Regions from separate parts of the Streptomyces sp. NPDC018947 genome, predicted to be linked through region 3. Evidence: riboswitches for the same ligand, from Rfam matches in the RefSeq annotation. Region 3 holds a riboswitch; each other region holds the start of a gene.
What was found. Region 3 has a riboswitch for thiamine pyrophosphate ahead of thiO (glycine oxidase ThiO). Riboswitches for the same ligand answer to the same signal wherever they lie in the genome.

Region 1: linked by a shared signal. The riboswitch ahead of ACH499_RS20145 (thiamine ABC transporter substrate binding subunit) and the one ahead of thiO (glycine oxidase ThiO) in region 3 are both predicted to bind thiamine pyrophosphate.
Region 2: linked by a shared signal. The riboswitch ahead of thiC (phosphomethylpyrimidine synthase ThiC) and the one ahead of thiO (glycine oxidase ThiO) in region 3 are both predicted to bind thiamine pyrophosphate.

What each region holds. Positions count from the first base shown of each region.
Region 1 is NZ_JBIRZD010000010.1:103,699-109,611, reverse strand. It holds gene arsB (ACR3 family arsenite efflux transporter) at 1-278, opposite strand, end outside; gene ACH499_RS20160 (ArsR/SmtB family transcription factor) at 275-679, opposite strand; gene ACH499_RS20155 (ArsI/CadI family heavy metal resistance metalloenzyme) at 759-1,232, shown strand; gene rlmN (23S rRNA (adenine(2503)-C(2))-methyltransferase RlmN) at 1,332-2,438, shown strand; TPP riboswitch at 2,475-2,580, shown strand; gene ACH499_RS20145 (thiamine ABC transporter substrate binding subunit) at 2,660-3,745, shown strand; gene ACH499_RS20140 (ABC transporter permease) at 3,805-5,406, shown strand; gene ACH499_RS20135 (ABC transporter ATP-binding protein) at 5,409-5,913, shown strand, end outside.
Region 2 is NZ_JBIRZD010000013.1:99,566-105,478, forward strand. It holds gene ACH499_RS24100 (helix-turn-helix domain-containing protein) at 267-992, shown strand; gene ACH499_RS24105 (SsgA family sporulation/cell division regulator) at 1,093-1,530, shown strand; gene ACH499_RS24110 (YibE/F family protein) at 1,647-3,188, opposite strand; TPP riboswitch at 3,260-3,449, shown strand; gene thiC (phosphomethylpyrimidine synthase ThiC) at 3,442-5,253, shown strand; gene ACH499_RS24120 (nuclear transport factor 2 family protein) at 5,297-5,719, opposite strand; gene ACH499_RS24125 (helix-turn-helix domain-containing protein) at 5,711-5,913, shown strand, end outside.
Region 3 is NZ_JBIRZD010000001.1:355,580-361,492, reverse strand. It holds gene pknB (Stk1 family PASTA domain-containing Ser/Thr kinase) at 1-870, opposite strand, end outside; gene ACH499_RS01630 (thiazole synthase) at 998-1,792, opposite strand; gene thiS (sulfur carrier protein ThiS) at 1,796-1,996, opposite strand; gene thiO (glycine oxidase ThiO) at 1,993-3,201, opposite strand; TPP riboswitch at 3,199-3,310, opposite strand; gene ACH499_RS01615 (hypothetical protein) at 3,362-3,712, shown strand; gene ACH499_RS01610 (NAD(P)/FAD-dependent oxidoreductase) at 3,745-4,986, shown strand; gene ACH499_RS01605 (Rv2175c family DNA-binding protein) at 5,054-5,419, shown strand; gene thiE (thiamine phosphate synthase) at 5,841-5,913, shown strand, end outside.

The DNA.
Region 1 (5,913 bases), on a different contig from region 3:
AGCAGGGACGGCAGCAACAGGCCTGGGTCGCGGGTGACGGTGTCGAGGCGGTCGTAGCGGACCTTGGCCAGCACCGGGTACATCATCACGAGCAGGCCGAGGGCGATCGGCAGGGACACCCCCGTAACGGTCACCTCGGCCAGCGCGTCACCGAGGCCCGGGACCAGGCGGCCCAGGCCCAGCCCGGCAGCCATGGCGGCGAGGATCCAGACGGCGAGGTAGCGGTCGGTGAGGGACAGACGCCCCGCCACGTTCTGGTCGGGTGCGGCAGAGCTCACGAAGCGGCCCCGGCCGGCGCGGTGCGGTCGGGCAGTGGATCGCCCATGGGGCGGGTCAGGATGCTCGCGAGCCGGTCGGTCATCTCGGGGACCAGCCAGTAGTAGACCCAGGTGCCGCGCCGTTCGCAGTCGATGAGACCGGCCTGCCGCAGCAGCTTCAGGTGGTGGGAGATCGTCGGCTGGGACAGGTCGAAGGCCGGGGTCAGGTCGCAGACGCACACCTCGCCGCCCGCCCGTGAGGCGATCATCGACAGCAGGCGCAGCCGCACCGGGTCACCCAGCGCCTTGAACACCTTCGCCAGCTCCACGGCCTGGTCCTCGTCCAGGGGAGCGGTCAACAGTCCGGGGCAGCAGGCCCCGGAGCCGTCGGGCCGGCCGAGTACCACGTCTTGATTCGACATGGCTCTATGTTGACAGCCTTCGATTCAGCGCGCAATCTTGTATTGACAGATATCGAAACAGTCGGATGGGAGCCCTGCCATGTCCCGCGCTCAGCTCGCCCTGCGTGTCAGTGACCTGGAAGCGTCGATCACCTTCTACGCGAAGCTGTTCGGCACCGAACCGGCCAAGCGGCGCGAGGGCTACGCCAACTTCGCCCTCACCGAGCCCCCGCTCAAGCTCGTCCTCATCGAGGGCGCCCCCGGCGAGGAAACCCGACTGGACCACCTCGGCGTCGAGGTCGAGTCCACCGACCAGGTCACCGCGGCCACCGCCCGGCTCAAGGACGCCGGCCTGGCCACCTTCGAGGAGAACGACACGTCGTGCTGCTACGCCCTCCAGGACAAGGTGTGGGTGCACGGCCCCGGCAAGGAGCCCTGGGAGGTCTACGTCGTGAAGGCCGACGCCGACACCCTCGGCAAGAGCGCCGACCTCCATGCCACCGGCGACGGCTGCTGCACCGGCCGGGCCGCCGAGGAGTCTCCGAGCGCCGCGGGATGTGCCTGCGGCCGGTAGCGCACGCTCGGGCCGTCTCCGGGCGGCCCGGCGGTGACCGGTGGCGCCGCTGACGACACCCGCGGGCCACCCGAGTCGATCTGCGACACTGGTACAGCCATGCCTAAGCCCGGAGAACTCACATTCGTCGCCCCGCGCGGAGCCAAGAAGCCGCCGCGGCATCTCGCCGATCTCACGCCCGCCGAGCGCAAGGAGGCCGTCGCCGCGATCGGTGAGAAGCCGTTCCGCGCGAAGCAGCTCTCGCAGCACTACTTCGCGCGGTACGCGCACGACCCCGAGCAGTGGACCGACATCCCCGCCGGTTCGCGCGAGGGGCTGCGGGACGCGCTGCTGCCCGATCTGATGACGGTCGTCCGGCATCTGTCGACCGACCAGGGCACCACCTGCAAGACGCTGTGGAAGCTGTTCGACGGCACGCTCGTCGAGTCCGTGCTCATGCGCTACCCGGACCGGGTGACCATGTGCATCAGCTCCCAGGCGGGCTGCGGCATGAACTGCCCGTTCTGCGCCACCGGCCAGGCGGGGCTCGACCGCAACCTGTCCACCGCCGAGATCGTGCACCAGATCGTCGACGGGATGCGGGCGCTCAGGGACGGCGAGGTGCCCGGCGGCCCGGCGCGGCTGAGCAACATCGTCTTCATGGGCATGGGCGAGCCCCTCGCCAACTACAACCGGGTCGTCGGAGCCATCCGGCGCCTCACCGACCCCGAGCCCGACGGGCTGGGGCTGTCCCAGCGCGGCATCACCGTCTCCACGGTCGGCCTGGTCCCGGCGATCCACCGCTTCGCCGACGAGGGCTTCAAGTGCCGCCTCGCCATCTCGCTGCACGCCCCGGACGACGAACTGCGCGACACCCTCGTCCCCGTCAACACGCGGTGGAAGGTGCGCGAGGTCCTCGACGCCGGGTTCGAGTACGCGGCGAAGTCCGGCCGACGGCTGTCCATCGAGTACGCGCTGATCCGGGACATCAACGACCAGGCGTGGCGCGGTGACCGGCTCGGCCGGCTGCTCAAGGGCAAGCCGGTGCACGTCAACCTCATCCCGCTCAACCCGACGCCGGGCTCCAAGTGGACCGCCTCGCGGCCCGAGGACGAGAAGGCGTTCGTCGCGGCGATCGAGGCACACGGTGTGCCGGTGACCATCCGGGACACCCGGGGGCAGGAGATCGACGGGGCGTGTGGTCAGCTCGCCGCAAGCGAGAGGTAGTCTGACCGGCGTACATCTTCATATTCAGACATCTTCATATTCCGACAGGGGAGCGCCACAGCGCTGAGAGTGCGGCACCGGCCGCAGACCCTCCGAACCTGGCCCAGGTCATTCTGGGTAGGGAGATCGGTCATCACTCGAGCTGTTGCGCCCTGCCCGGGATCCTCGCCAGGGGTCCCGGGCAGGGCCGCGTCTTCTCCTGGTCACCCAGGAGGAATTTCGTGAGCATCACCAAGAAGGCCAGTGCCCTGGTCGTCGGGCTGGGTCTCGTCGGCGGCCTGGCCGCCTGCGGATCGTCCGACGGCGGCGACGAGGGGGCCGGCGGTTCCAAGACCGTCACCCTCGTCAGCCACGACTCGTGGGCCGCGTCCAAGAACGTCATCGCGGACTTCGAGAAGAGCTCCGGCTACAAGGTCAAGGTCCTCGAGGACGGCGACGCCGGACAGGCCGTCAACAAGGCCATCCTCACCAAGGACAACCCGCAGGGCGACGTCTTCTTCGGCGTCGACAACACCCTGCTGTCCCGCGCGCTCGACAACGGCCTGTTCCAGTCGTACGAGCCCAAGGGCTCCGACATGATCCTGCCCGAGTACCGGGCCGACCAGGACAAGCACCGCGTCACGCCCATCGACACCGGCGACATCTGCGTCAACTACGACAAGGCGTACTTCGACAAGCACGAGCTGACCCCGCCGGACTCCTTCGACGACCTGGTCAAGCCCGAGTACAAGAACCTCCTCGTCACCGAGAACGCCGGCAGCTCCTCGCCCGGCCTCGGCTTCCTGCTCGGCACCGCAGCCCACTACGGCGACGCCGGCTGGGAGGGTTACTGGAAGAAGCTGAAGGCCAACGGCGTCCGCGTCGTCGACAGTTGGGAGCAGGCCTACAACGAGGAGTTCTCCGGCTCGTCCGGCGGCAAGAAGGCCGGCGGCGACCGCCCGCTGGTCGTCTCCTACGCCTCCTCGCCGCCCGCCGAGGTGATCTACGCCGACCCCAAGCCGGACACCGCGCCGACCGGCGTCGCCACCGGCACCTGCTTCCGCCAGGTCGAGTACGCGGGCCTGCTGAGCAACGCGAAGAACCCCGAGGGCGGCAAGGCACTGCTGGACTTCCTGGTCAGCAAGGAGTTCCAGGACGACATGCCGCTGAACATGTTCGTCTACCCGGTGCGCGAGGGGGCACAGGTCCCGCCGGAGTTCCGGAAGTTCGGTCCGCAGGCCGAGCACCCGCAGACCCTGGCCCCGGAGAAGATCGCCGACAACCGTGACCAGTGGGTCAAGTCGTGGACCTCGCTCCTCCTGAAGTGACCAAGACCGCCGGGCCCGTTCCCCTGCGGCGGCGGGGGAACGCGGCGCGGCTGGCCCTGATGGCCGGCCCCGTCGCGTTCTTCGCGGTCTTCTTCGCCTACCCCGTCGCCGCGATCGTCGCGCGCGGACTGGAGGCCGACGGCACCTGGCGCCTCGGGCGCGTCGTGGACGTCCTCGCCCAGCCCGACATCCGGCACGTGCTGTGGTTCACCACCTGGCAGGCCCTCGCCTCGACCGCGCTCACCCTGCTGATCGCGCTGCCCGGAGCCTATGTCTTCGCCCGCCTCGAATTCCCCGGCAAGCAACTGCTGCGGGCCGTGGTGACCGTCCCCTTCGTGCTGCCGACGGTCGTCGTGGGCACGGCGTTCCTGGCCCTGCTCGGCCGCGGCGGGCTGCTCGACGAGCTGTGGGGCGTACGGCTGGACACGACCGTGTGGGCGATCCTGCTCGCGCACGTCTTCTTCAACTACGCCGTCGTCGTGCGCACCGTCGGCGGGCTGTGGGCCCAGCTCGACCCGCGCCAGGAGGAGGCGGCGCGGATGCTCGGCGCGTCCCCCCTGACAGCCTGGCGGCGGGTTACCCTCCCGGCGCTCGCGCCCGCCGTGGCCGCCGCCGCGCTGATGGTCTTCCTGTTCACCTTCACCTCCTTCGGCGTCGTCCAGATCCTCGGCGGCCCCACCTTCTCCACGCTGGAGGTGGAGATCTACCGGCAGACCTCGCAGGTCTTCGACCTGTCCACGGCCGCCGTGCTGACGCTGATCCAGTTCGCCGCCGTCTGCGCCATCCTCGCCGTGCACGCCTGGACGGTACGGCGGCGCGAGACCGCCCTGCGGCTCGTGGACGCCTCCCGCACCGGGCGCCGGCCGCGCGGAGCCGGGCAGCGGGCGCTGCTGGCGGGCGTGCTCGCCACCGTCGCCGTCCTCGTCCTGCTGCCCCTCGCCGTACTGGTCCAGCGGTCCTTCGGCGACGCCGGACTCGGGTACTACCGCGCCCTGGCCCACGAGGACGGCGGCACCTTCCTGGTCCCGCCGATCGCCGCGGTCGGCAACTCCCTGCAGTACGCCGTCGCCGCCACCGCCGTCGCCGTGCTCGTCGGAGGTCTGGCCGCCGCGGCCCTCGCCCGCCGGGACGCGGGCCATCTGGTGCGCGGCTTCGACGCGCTGCTGATGCTGCCGCTCGGGGTGTCCGCCGTCACGGTCGGCTTCGGGTTCCTGATCGCGCTGGACGAGCCCCCGCTGGACCTCAGGTCCTCCTGGATCCTGGTGCCGCTCGCCCAGGCTCTCGTCGGCGTCCCCTTCGTCGTACGGACCATGCTGCCGGTGCTGCGCGCCGTGGACGTACGGCTGCGGGAGGCGGCGGCCGTGCTCGGGGCGTCGCCGTGGCGGGTGTGGCGGGAGGTGGACCTGCCGATGGTGCGGCGGGCGCTGCTCGTGGCGGCCGGATTCGCCTTCGCCGTGTCGCTGGGGGAGTTCGGGGCGACCGTGTTCATCGCGCGTCCCGACAACCCGACGCTCCCGGTCGCCGTCGCGCGGCTGCTGGGGCGGCCGGGGGACATGAACTACGGGCAGGCGATGGCCCTGTCGACGATTCTGATGGTGGTGTGCGCCGTGGCCCTGGTGGTGCTGGAGCGCCTGCGGACCGACCGGAGCGGGGAGTTCTAGGGATGCTGCTGAGCCTGCGGGACGCGACCGTCCGATTCGGCGGGCGGGCCGTGCTCGACGCCGTCGGCCTGGACGTCGCCGAGCACGAGATCGTGTGTGTGCTGGGCCCCAGCGGCAGCGGCAAGTCGACGCTGCTGCGCGCGGTCGCCGGCCTCCAGCCGCTGGACGCCGGGCGGGTGCTGCTCGACGGGCGCGACCAGGCCGGGGTGCCCGCGCACAAGCGCGAGGTCGGGCTGATGTTCCAGGACCACCAGCTCTTCCCGCAGCGGGACGTCGCCGGGAACATCGCCTTCGGCCCGCGGATGCGTGGTGCGTCGCGGTCCCGGCAGCAGGAGGACGTACGGGAGCTGCTGGAGCTGGTCGGGCTGCCGGGCGCGGGGCGCCGGTCCGTCGCCGGGCTCTCGGGCGGTGAGCAGCAGCGGGTGGCGCTGGCCCGCGCGCTGGCGCCCCGGCCGCGGCTGCTGATGCTGGACGAGCCGCTCGGCCAGCTCGACCGCTCGCTGCGGG
Region 2 (5,913 bases), on a different contig from region 3:
CCGGACGGGCCGTCGGCGTGCGGTGACCGGCGGTTAGAGTCCGGAACTCCACGCGGGGGCGACCCCGCGAGCGGCGTACACCCCACCCGTGTCTCCCCGCACGGGCCGCCCCCCTCGCGCTCCGGGAGTGATTCTTGGCCACGGCTGACACCGCCTTCGTTCCGCCGCGCGCACTGCCCGCGCAGCCTCACCCGGCCTCGGCCGCGCCCACGGCGCCCGCCGCACCGCCGCGCGCGGATCCGCCCGCAGCGACCCTCATCGGCTCGGTGCAGCGCGCGATGCGTCTGCTGGAATGCGTCGCGGAGCACGAGTACGGAGCACCCGCCAAGCAACTGGCCCGGGAGACGAGACTGGCGCTGCCCACGGCCTACCACCTGTTGCGCACCCTCGTGCACGAGGGATATCTGCGCCGCGAGAAGGGCCTCTTCTTCCTCGGGGAGGCGGCTGAGCGGCTGGGCGGCAGCGGAGCCGCGCAGAAACGTCGCAGCACGGTCGTGGACATCCTGGCGCGCTGGCGGGACGCGATCGGCGCACCCGTCTACTACGCCATGTACCGCGACGGGGAGATCGAGGTCGTGTGCGTCTCCGACACCCCGGGCAATCCCGCGGTGGAGGAGTGGGCGGACTTCCGGGAGACCGGGCACGCGCACGCCGTCGGGCAGTGCCTGCTGTCCCAGTTGGACGAGGACGGGCGGCGCGACCACCTCGACCGCTATCCGGTGCGGCCGGTGACGCCGTACACGGTGCGGGACGCGAGCTGCCTGACGCAGCGGCTGGAACGGATGCGGCCCATGTCCCCGGTGACGGAGCGACAGGAGTACGCCCTGGGGACGGTGTGCGCGGCGATCCCCGTCACCCTCGGCACGACGGCCGCCACGGTGGCCATCTCCCTTCCCGCCCGTCAGGCCGACCGGCTGCCGTGCGCGGCCCGGCGGCTGCAGGACGAGATGGGCCGGCTTCTGGGGTCCCTCGCGCTCTCTATCAGTATCTGAAAACTCACTCCTTGTGATCTGGTGTGTACGTTGAGCAAGATGCCACCAGTGATTAGAGGTTTGATTCCCGGACAGTCGACGGCGAATGACGGGGTAGGCGATGGGCGAGTCCGTACAGGCAGAGGTCATGATGAGCTTCCTCGTTTCCGAGGAGCTCTCTTTCCGCATTCCGGTGGAGCTGCGTTATCAGACGTGTGATCCCTATGCGGTGCGGCTGACCTTTCATCTGCCTGGCGATGCCCCGGTGACCTGGGCCTTCGGCCGGGAGCTGCTGGTCGACGGGGTGGCCATGCCGTGCGGTGACGGTGATGTGCGCATCGCGCCCGTCGATCCCGAGCCGCTGGCCGAGGTGCTGATCCGTCTCCAGGTCGGCAGCGACCAGGCGCTGTTCCGCTCCTCCGCGGCGCCACTGGTGGCGTTCCTGGACCGCACCGACAAGCTGGTGCCGCTGGGACAGGAGGGTGCCCTCGCCGACTTCGACGCGCACCTCGACGAGGCGCTGGACCGCATCCTGGCCGAGGAACAGAGCGCGGGCTGAACGTTACGGCGCCCCTGGACGGTGGCGTGATGTTTCGGCGGTCTGCCCGCCGTGCAGGAACGCTTCTTCAGGTGGCCGGGCACCCCGCGGCGACGCCAGGGCCCCGGCCGGGGCGGTCAGCGCTTGCGCCGACGTCCCCGGCCACCGCGCGCGGCAGCGGGCCCGGACACCGCCGTCGTCCCGGCATCCTGCGCCGGGCGCCGTTCGGACGGGCGGCGGTCGGCCGAGACGACCAGGGCCGCGAGGGCGGTGGTGACCGGGACGGACGCCACCAGTCCGATCGAGCCCACCAGCGTGCGCACGATCTCCTCGGCGACCAGCTCGCTGTTGGCGACCGCGCCCACGCTGCTCTGCGCGATCGAGAACAGCAGCAGCAGCGGCAGCGCGGCGCCCGCGTAGGCGAGGACGAGCGTGTTGACGACCGAGGCGATGTGATCGCGGCCGATGCGGATGCCCGCGCGGTACAGACCGCGCCAGCCCATCGTCGGATTGGCTTCGTGCAGTTCCCAGACCGCCGACGTCTGGGTGACCGTGACGTCGTCGAGGACACCGAGCGAGCCGATGATGACCCCGGCGAGCAGCAGACCGCTCATGTCGATCGACGGGTACAGGCCGTGGATCAGGCCCGTGTTGTCGTCGGTGTTGCCGGTGAGCGCGGCCCAGCCGATGAACAGTGAACCGAGGACACCGATCAGCAAGAGCGAGACCAGGGTGCCGAGCACCGCCACGGACGTTCTCGCGGACAGGCCGTGGCACATGTACAACGCGATCAGCATGATGGCGCTGGCCCCGATCACCGCCACCAGCAGGGGGTTCGATCCCTGGAGGATGGCGGGCAGGATGAAGAAGTTCAGCAGCAGGAAGCTGATGGCCAGCGAGACCAGCGCCATGAGCCCCCGCAGCCGCCCGACGGCCACGACGGCCAGCGCGAAGATGCCGGCGAGCAGGGCCATCGGGAACCGGCGGTTGATGTCGGTCACCGAGTACTGCAGATCCTTCGGCGCGGAGGGCTCGTAGGCGACCACCACCTGCTGGCCCTCGTGCAACTGCCGCGTCTGGTCAGGCTGCACGATCTCCTGGAACGTACGGCCCTTGTCCTCGCCGGTGTCGACGCGGATCGTCGCCCGCTTGCAGTCGCCGTTCGCCTGCTGGACCGCCGAGGAACCCTCAGCGGTGGAGGTGTCCCCGGTCGGGACGCCGCCCGACGCGTTGACGGACTTGCAGCTCAGCCTCTCCACCTCGGTGACCGTGGCCTGCTGCGTCTGCCGGTCGAAGCCGACGCCGGTGCGCTCGTGCGGCGGGGCACCGCCCGGCCAGAGCACGGCGAGGCCGACCACCACCACGGCGGCGAACGGGATGAGGACCGCCGCGATGACCTTCCGCAGATGGCGGGAGACGGGCGCCGCGGGCCCGTGGCTGTGACTGTGCCCGTGCGAGTGCCCGTGCCCGCCCCCCTGCCCGTCACCGGCGCCGTGCGGCTCGGGGCCGCCCGGACCGTGGCCGCCGGGAGCGGGGTACGCGTGAACCGTCTCCTGTCTCGCACCCGCACCGTACGCGTCGTCGGCGGAGTGGCCGTGCGTACGACCGTCACCCGGCGCGGCGCCGGGGCCGCGCCGGGGTTCGTGCGGCGGGTAGGGAGGGTGCTGGGTCGTGGTCACCGACCGATCATCGCAAGAACGAGGGGGGCCCTCTGTTCACCGCGCCCGAATTGACGCTAGCGTGGGGGCACCTTTGTACACGCGGGAGCTCGGAGCACCGGGCTGAGAGGGCGCTGACCTCCGTCCCTGCGATGTTTCACGGGAAACGTCACCGAAGCCGAGTGATGTTCCCCACGAAGCGTCGGGAGACGGAAACGGCTGCGCCGACCGCCGAACCTGTTACCGGGTAATGCCGGCGTAGGGAGTAGGTCTCATGACCATCAAGGACGCACGCACGCCTGCCTCCACGCAGAACTCCGCCGAGGAGACGTCAGCGGAGGCCGGGAAGTCCATCGGCTGGCACAAGGCGTACGTCGAGGGCTCGCGCCCCGACCTGCGGGTGCCGGTCCGTCAGGTGCACCTCACCAATGGGAAGTCGGTCACCCTCTACGACACATCGGGGCCGTACACCGACCCCCTCGTCGACACCGACGTCCGCAGGGGACTGCCGCCGCTGCGGGAGAACTGGGTGATCGCCCGCGGCGACACGGAGGAGTACGCCGGTCGTCCCGTCCGCCCCGAGGACGACGGCATCAAGCACACCTCGCCACGCGGCGGACTGCGCAATCTCGACGCGGTGTTCCCCGGTCGTCCGCGCCAGCCGCGCCGGGGCCGGGACGGCGCGGCGGTGACGCAGCTCGCGTACGCGCGCCGGGGCCAGATCACGCCCGAGATGGAGTACGTGGCCCTCCGGGAGAACGTCTCGCCGGAGGTGGTCCGCGAGGAGATCGCCGCCGGACGGGCCGTGCTGCCGGCCAATGTCAACCACCCGGAGATCGAGCCGATGATCATCGGCAAGCGGTTCCTGGTGAAGGTGAACGCCAACATCGGCAACTCCGCGGTGACGTCCTCCATCGAGGAGGAGGTCGAGAAGATGACCTGGGCGACCCGCTGGGGCGCCGACACGGTCATGGACCTCTCCACCGGCCGCAACATCCACACCACCCGCGAATGGGTGCTGCGCAACTCGCCCGTCCCCATCGGCACCGTGCCGCTCTACCAGGCACTGGAGAAGGTCGACGGCAGGGCGGAGGAGCTGACCTGGGAGATCTACAAGGACACGGTCATCGAGCAGGCCGAGCAGGGCGTGGACTACATGACCGTCCACGCGGGCGTGCGCCTGTCCTACGTACCGCTCACCGCGAACCGGAAGACCGGCATCGTCTCGCGCGGCGGCTCGATCATGGCGGCCTGGTGCCTGGCGCACCACAAGGAGTCGTTCCTGTACGAGAACTTCGAGGAGCTCTGCGAGATCCTCGCGGCCTACGACGTCACGTACTCCCTCGGGGACGGTCTGCGGCCCGGGTCGATCGCTGACGCCAACGACGAGGCGCAGTTCGCGGAGCTGCGTACGCTCGGGGAACTCAACCGGATCGCCAGGCGTTTCGATGTACAGACCATGATCGAGGGCCCGGGCCACGTCCCGATGCACAAGATCAAGGAGAACATCGACCTTCAGCAGGAGATCTGCGATGAAGCTCCGTTCTATACGCTCGGCCCGCTGACGACGGACGTCGCGCCGGCGTACGACCACATCACCTCCGGCATCGGTGCCGCGATGATCGCCTGGTGGGGCACGGCCATGCTCTGCTACGTCACGCCCAAGGAGCACCTGGGCCTGCCCAACCGTGACGACGTCAAGACCGGCGTCATCACCTACAAGATCGCCGCCCATGCCGCCGACCTCGCCAAGGGGCATCCGGGTGCGCAGGAGTGGGACGACGCGCTGTCGGACGCCCGGTTCGAGTTCCGGTGGGAGGACCAGTTCAATCTGGCCCTCGACCCGGACACGGCACGGGAGTTCCACGACGAGACACTGCCGGCCGAGCCCGCCAAGACGGCTCACTTCTGCTCGATGTGCGGGCCGAAGTTCTGCTCGATGAAGATCAGCCAGAGCATCAACGAGCGGTTCGGCGGCACGGTCTCCGAGGGGGCGTCGGCGGACGAGATCGCCGAGGGCATGCTCCAGAAGTCGAAGGAGTTCGCCGCCGGCGGGAACCGGGTGTATCTCCCGCTGGCCGACTGAGCCCGCACAGGGGGCGGTCCCGCACCGCCGGGACCGCCCGGCGTCAGCCGGTCACCGGGGTGGTCGCGGGCGGGCCCGCCACACCGAACGGGTTGTCGATCGCGTAGCGCCAGAAGCCGTCCGGCCCGCGACGGGCCACGTCCGTCGCGGTGCCCTCGATACGCACGTGGTCCCCGTGCGCGGCGACGCCGTCGATGACGAAGTCCACGATCAGCAGGGCCAGATCACCCACCGCGTAGGTGTGCCGGGGCGAGATTCGGATCGGCACGCGCAGCGCCAGGAAGTCCCCGTTGGCGCGCAGCCGGTCCGGCCCGGACACCAGCCGGCCCGGCTCGGGCACGAAGCCGGCCCCAGGTTCGTAGACCTGGTCCAGGACGTGCGGGTCGAAGGTGTTGAAGGCCCGTGCGAAGACGTACGGATGCTCGGCCGCGCGCGTGGCCAGCGGCACACTGGGGGAATGCGTCATGTGGCAAGCGAACAGCCCGCGGACGCGGGTAACCAAACGGAAACCCACCGCTGGGACGGGGAGTTGGTGCCCGACGAACGGGGCCGCACCCGACGTCCCGAAGCCGACTGCCCCGTGGAGACCGCCCTGGCCGCCGTCTCCGGCCGATGGACCACGCTGGTGCTCCGCGAGCTGATGGGCGGCCCCCGGGGCTT
Region 3 (5,913 bases):
CGGCGGCGCCGCGTCGAGCTGCTCGTCGCTCAGCGCCGCACGCGCGGCGCGGGTGCGGGCGAGCAGGGCGACGGCGTCGTGCGGACGGACCTCGGGGTTGCGCGCGGTCGCCTCGGCGACCAGCTCGTCCAGCTCGTACGCCATCCCCGGCACGGCGGCCGAGGGCGGCGGCACGTCCTCGTGGAGGTGCTTGTAGAGCACCTGGGCGGGGGAGTCCCCCTCGTGCGGCTTGCCGCCGGTCAGCATCTCGTACAGGACGACACCGCACGCGTACACGTCGACCCGCGGGTCCGCGGTGCCGTGCTCGATCTGCTCGGGCGCCAGGTAGGAGACGGTTCCCAGGACGGAGCCGGTGGTGCTGGTGACCGTGTCCACGGCCCGCACCAGCCCGAAGTCGGCGACCTTCACCCGGCCGTCGTCCCCGATCAGCACGTTCTCCGGCTTCATGTCCCGGTGCACGAACCCGGCCCGGTGCGCGGCGCCGAGCGCGGCGAGCACCGGCTCCAGGATGTCCAGCGCGGCCCTCGGCCGGAGGGCGCCGCGCTCGCGCAGCACGTCCCGCAGGGTGCAGCCGGCGATGTACTCCATCGCCAGGTAGACGTACGCCCCCTCGGCGCCCTGGTCGAAGACCTGGACGACGTTGGGGTGGTCGAGCCGGGCCACCGACTTGGCCTCGCGGATGAAGCGCTCGACGAACGTGGCGTCGGTCGCCAGCGTCGGGTGCATCACCTTCAGCGCGAGGACGCGGTCGAGGCGGGTGTCCACGGCCCGGTAGACCGTGGCCATCCCGCCGACCGCGATCCGCGCCTCGACGCGGTACCGGCCGTCGAGCGTCTGCCCGACCAGGGGGTCCTGAAGGGTCGTGTCCACGCAGGCGAGTGTACGAGCCCCCGCGGACACCCGGCCGCCACGTCCGCGACCGCAGCGGTCCTGCAGCGCACCTGTGACGTGTCCGTCCCCGGGAGCCCGGCCGGTCCGCCGGTCCGGCGTCCGGTGCCTAGAAAGCCGGCCGCTCCGGGTCCAGTACCGCCAGGCCCTCCGAGGGCGACGACGCCCGGGCGAAGTGCCTGCGCGGGATCCGGCCCGCCCGCCGGGCCAGCCTCCCCGCCTCCACCGCGGAGCGCATCGCCGCGGCCATCAGCACCGGCTCCTGGGCCCGCGTCACCGCCGACGCGAGCATCACCCCGGCGCACCCCAGCTCCATCGCCAGCGCCACGTCCGACGCCGTACCGGCGCCCGCGTCCAGGATGACCGGCACGCGCGCGTGCTCCACGATCAGTTCGAAGTTGTGCGGGTTGCGGATGCCCAGCCCCGACCCGATCGGAGAGCCGAGCGGCATGATCGCGGCGCACCCGGCGTCCTCCAGCTTCCGCGCCAGCACCGGGTCGTCGTTCGTGTACGGCAGCACCGTGAACCCGTCGTCCACCAGCGTCTCCGCGGCGTCCAGCAGCTCCACCGGGTCCGGCAGCAGCGTGCGCTCGTCGGCGACGACCTCCAGCTTGACCAGGTCCGTGCCGAGGGCCTCGCGAGCCAGGCGGGCGGTGAGGACGGCCTCCCCGGCGGTGAAGCAGCCCGCCGTGTTCGGCAGCACCCGGATGCCGAGCCGCTCCAGCACCGACAGGACGGACCCGTGCACGGAGGCGTTCACGCGCCGCATGGCGACGGTCGTCAGCTCCGTCCCGGACGCGACCAGCGCCCGCTCCAGCACGTCCAGGCTCGGCGCCCCGCCGGTGCCCATGATCAGGCGGGACGAGTACGTCGTACCGCCGAGGACGAAGGGATCGTCGGCCATGGTTCAGCCTCCTTGGACGGCGGTGAGGACTTCGACGCGGTCCCCGTCGGACAGGGCGGTTGCGGCCCACTGCGCGCGCGGGACGACGGTCTCGTTCAGGGCGGCGGCCACTCCGGACGGGGCGGCGGACAGCGTGCCCACCAGGGTGTCCAGGGCGGTGCCGGGAGCCACCTCGCGCGGCTCCCCGTTGACGGAGATCTTCATGCGGTCCGCTCCGTGGATGCGGGTACGGCGCCGAAGCGCCGGGGGGTGAAGGGACGCGCCTGCTCCGGGAGCTCCCCGGTGGTCAGGACGTCCGCCATGACGTCGCCGGTGACCGGGGTCAGCAGCACGCCGTTGCGGTGGTGCCCGGTGGCCAGCAGAAGCCCTTCCAGCCCGGTCGGGCCGAGCAGCGGGGCGTTGTCGGGGGAGCCGGGGCGCAGGCCCGCGCGGGTCTCCGCCAGGGGCAGCTCGGTGATGCCGGGGACCAGCTCGTGGGCGTCGCGCAGCAGCTCGTAGACGCCGCCCGCGGTCACCGTGGTGTCCCAGCCCAGCTCCTCGCTGGTGGCGCCGACGACCAGCTCGCCGTTCTCGCGGGGCACCAGGTAGAGCGGGTTGCCGCGCACCACGGCCCGCACCGTCCGGCTCAGCAGCGGCCCGTGCGCCGCCGGCATGGTCAGCCGCAGCACCTGCCCCTTCACCGGCCGCACCGGCGGCAGCACCTCGTCCGGCACGCCCGCGAGCCGTCCGCTCAGGCTGCCCCCGGCCAGCACCGTCTGCCCGGCCTCCAGCGCGGTGCCGTCGGCCGTGACGACGCCCCTCGCCCGGTCCCCGGAGACGGTGAGCCGCTCGGCCCACACCCGGTGGAAGACCACGCCCGCGCCTTCGCAGGCGGCCACCAGCGCGCGGGCCAGACGGCGGGGATCGATCTGGTGGTCGCCCTCCACCCGCAGGCCCCCGCGCACGCCCGGCGCGAGCATCGGCTCCAGGCGCCTGCACTCGCGCCCCGGCAGCCACTCGGACGCCAGCCCGCAGCGCTGCTGGAACGCGTGCAGTTCACGCAGGTGGGCGCGGTCGTCGGCGTCCAGCGCCACGGCGAGAGTGCCGCACCGGCGGTAGCCGAGGTCGTGGCCCGTGGCGTCGGACAGTTCGGCCGCGAACCGCGGATAGCGTTCCGCCGAGGCGAGGTTCAGGGAGAGCAACGTCTGCTCGCCGTAGTGCAGTTCCGTGACGGCGGCGAGCATTCCGGCCGCCACCCGGGCGGCGCCCCCGCCCGGCTCGGGATCCACCAGCGCCGTGGTGAGCCCGCGCTGCGCGGCCCGCCACGCCGTGACCAGGCCGATGATCCCGCCGCCGACGACGAGGACGTCCGGCGTACGCCGCGGGCCGCCCGGTGACGGGCGTGCGGATGCGATCGGTGTGGACGACATGGGCGTCCAGCCCCTCCCTTCGCCGGCATGACCCGGATCAGGTTCGTACGGTCGGAGGCCGCCAGCCTCCCTCTCAGCCCGGTGCGTCCGGGCTCCCGCGAGTGCTTTACGTTGGCCACCCTAGCCCGCAGCGCACCGAACTCGTAAGGGAGCCTCCACCGTGGCCCGTTCACTCGACGGTCTCGTCCTCGCCCCGGTCACCGACCAGGCACCCGGCCAGGTGGGCACGCGCACCCGGTTCACCTACCACGAGCAGGACGGCGCGATCTGGGCCGAGTACGAGGGCGGCGACGTCGTACGCGGCCGGCTCGTGGGCACCCGCACGGGCGACCGGCTCGACTTCCGGTACGTGCAGCTCCGCACCGACGGCGGCACGTCGTCGGGACACTGCGTCTCGGCGGTCGTCGACCTGCCCGACGGGCGGGTGCGCCTGGAGGAGACCTGGGAGTGGGAGTCGCGGCCGGGCAGCGGCACCAGCGTTGTGGAGCAGATCACCGGGCCCGAGGACTGACCGGCGATTTGCCGGGTGTCTAAGGTGATCGGGTGAGCGAGCAGACGCAGCAGCGGGAAGCGGACGCGGGGCGCCGCGTGGTCGTCGTCGGCGCGGGCATGGCGGGCGTGCAGACCGCCGTCGCCCTGCGCGAGCGGGGCTTCACCGGCACCGTGACGCTGATCGGCGCGGAACCCCACCAGCCGTACGACCGCCCGCCGCTGTCCAAGGCCGTCCTGCTCGGCACGGCCGAGGGCTCCGCCTTCGACGTGGACTTCGAGGCGCTCGGCGTCGAGGTGCGCCTCGGCTGCGAGGCCCTGGGCGTCCGCCCCGACGCGCACGTCCTCGTGACCTCCGCCGGTCCGGTGCCCTACGACGTCCTCGTCATCGCCACCGGCGCCGAACCGCTGCGGCTGCCCGGCGCCGAGGGCGTCCCCGGCGTGCACCTGCTGCGCACCCTGGATGACGCCGAGCGGCTGCGCCCCGTGCTGGCCCGGCAGCACGACATCGTGGTCGTCGGCGCGGGCTGGATCGGCGCCGAGTTCGCCACCGCCGCACGTGAGGCGGGCTGCGCGGTGACCGTCGTGGAGGCCGCCGGCCGGCCCCTCGCCGGCGCGCTGCCCGCCGAGGTCGCCGCGCCCATGACCGCCTGGTACGCCGACGCGGGCGCACGACTGCGCACCCACGCGCGCGTGGAGCGCGTCGAGCCCGGCCACGTCGTCCTGGACGACGGTACGCGGCTGCCGGCCGGCGCCGTCGTCGTCGGCATCGGCGCGCGGCCCGCCACCGCGTGGCTCGCCGGTTCCGGGATCGAGCTGGGCCCGTACGGCGAGATCCTGGCCGACGACCGTCTGCGCACGTCCGCTCCGGACGTGTACGCGGTCGGCGACTGCGCCTCCTTCCCCTCCGCCCGCTACGGCGAGCGGCTGCTCGTGCACCACTGGGACAACGCCCTGCAGGGCCCGGGCACGGTCGCCGCGAACATCGTCGGCGCCGGCACCGGCGAGACCGCCGACGCCTACGACCCGGTGCCGTACTTCTGGTCCGAGCAGTTCGGCCGGTTCGTCCAGTACGCCGGGCACCACGGGGCCGCCGACACCCTCGTGTGGCGCGGCGACCCCTCCGGACCGGCCTGGACGGTGTGCTGGCTGCGCGACGGGCGCCTGACCGCCCTGCTGGCGGTGGGCCGACCGCGTGACCTGGCGCAGGGCAGGCGGCTGATCGAGGCGGGCACGGCGATGGATCCGGCGCTGCTCGCCGACCCCGCGAGGCCGCTGAAGGCGGCGACCGTGTAGTCCCGGGCCCGGCGGGTCCGGTCGGGTCCGGTTTCCGACTGTCAGTGCCAGATGGCAGGCTGGAGACGTGACCGAGATTGACGCAAAGATCGATGCTCTCGTACCGGCCTGGCTCACCGTCCCCGACATCGCCGAGATGCTCGGCGTCGAGGTGACCCGCGTACGGCAGCTCATCAAGGAGGGCCAGCTCATCGCCGTGCGCCGCGGGGAGAACCGCGCGCTGCACGTCCCGGCGGCCTTCATCGACGGGGACAAGGTCGTCAAGGGCCTGACCGGGACCCTGACCCTGCTGCGGGACGACGGCTTCACGGTCGAGGAGATGCTCGAATGGCTCTTCACGCCCGACCCGAGCCTGCCCGGCACGCCCGCGCAGGCGCTGAGTGAGAATCGCGGTACGGAGGTGAAGCGCCGCGCCCAGGCGCTCGCCGTCTGACCCGACACCGCCCCGCGCGGGTGCCGGGCACGTCCCGGCCCCCGCGCCACGGGCCGCCGTACGCTAGCCCGCGGTGCGGCCGTAGCCGTCCGCGGCTGCCTGCCGAGCCGCCGACGCACGCGGCTGCCCGCCACCGTTGCCGCCGTACGGGGGCCGGCACTGCGGCCGTGGCCTTCGGCCTGTCCGCCACGGCCTGAACCGTCCGTGGCCGCATCTGCCGGAGCCCACGCCCGTGCGCCGTCCGTGGCCGGCCCGACGGCCCCATCGGCCCGCCGCCCCCCGTCGCAGGCGCCGGCACCGGGGTCGTGCCCCCCTCGGTCGCGTGGCGCGTGACCGCCCGGCCGCCCCGATCCATGGCCCATGCATCATGGTTGCCGCCGCCCGCAGCGGCCCGTACGCCACCTACCTGGGGGGACACCCGATGCCCGAGACCGCCGCCGCCACCGCACGCGCCCGCCTCGCCGACGCCCGGCTCTACCTGTGCACGGACGCGC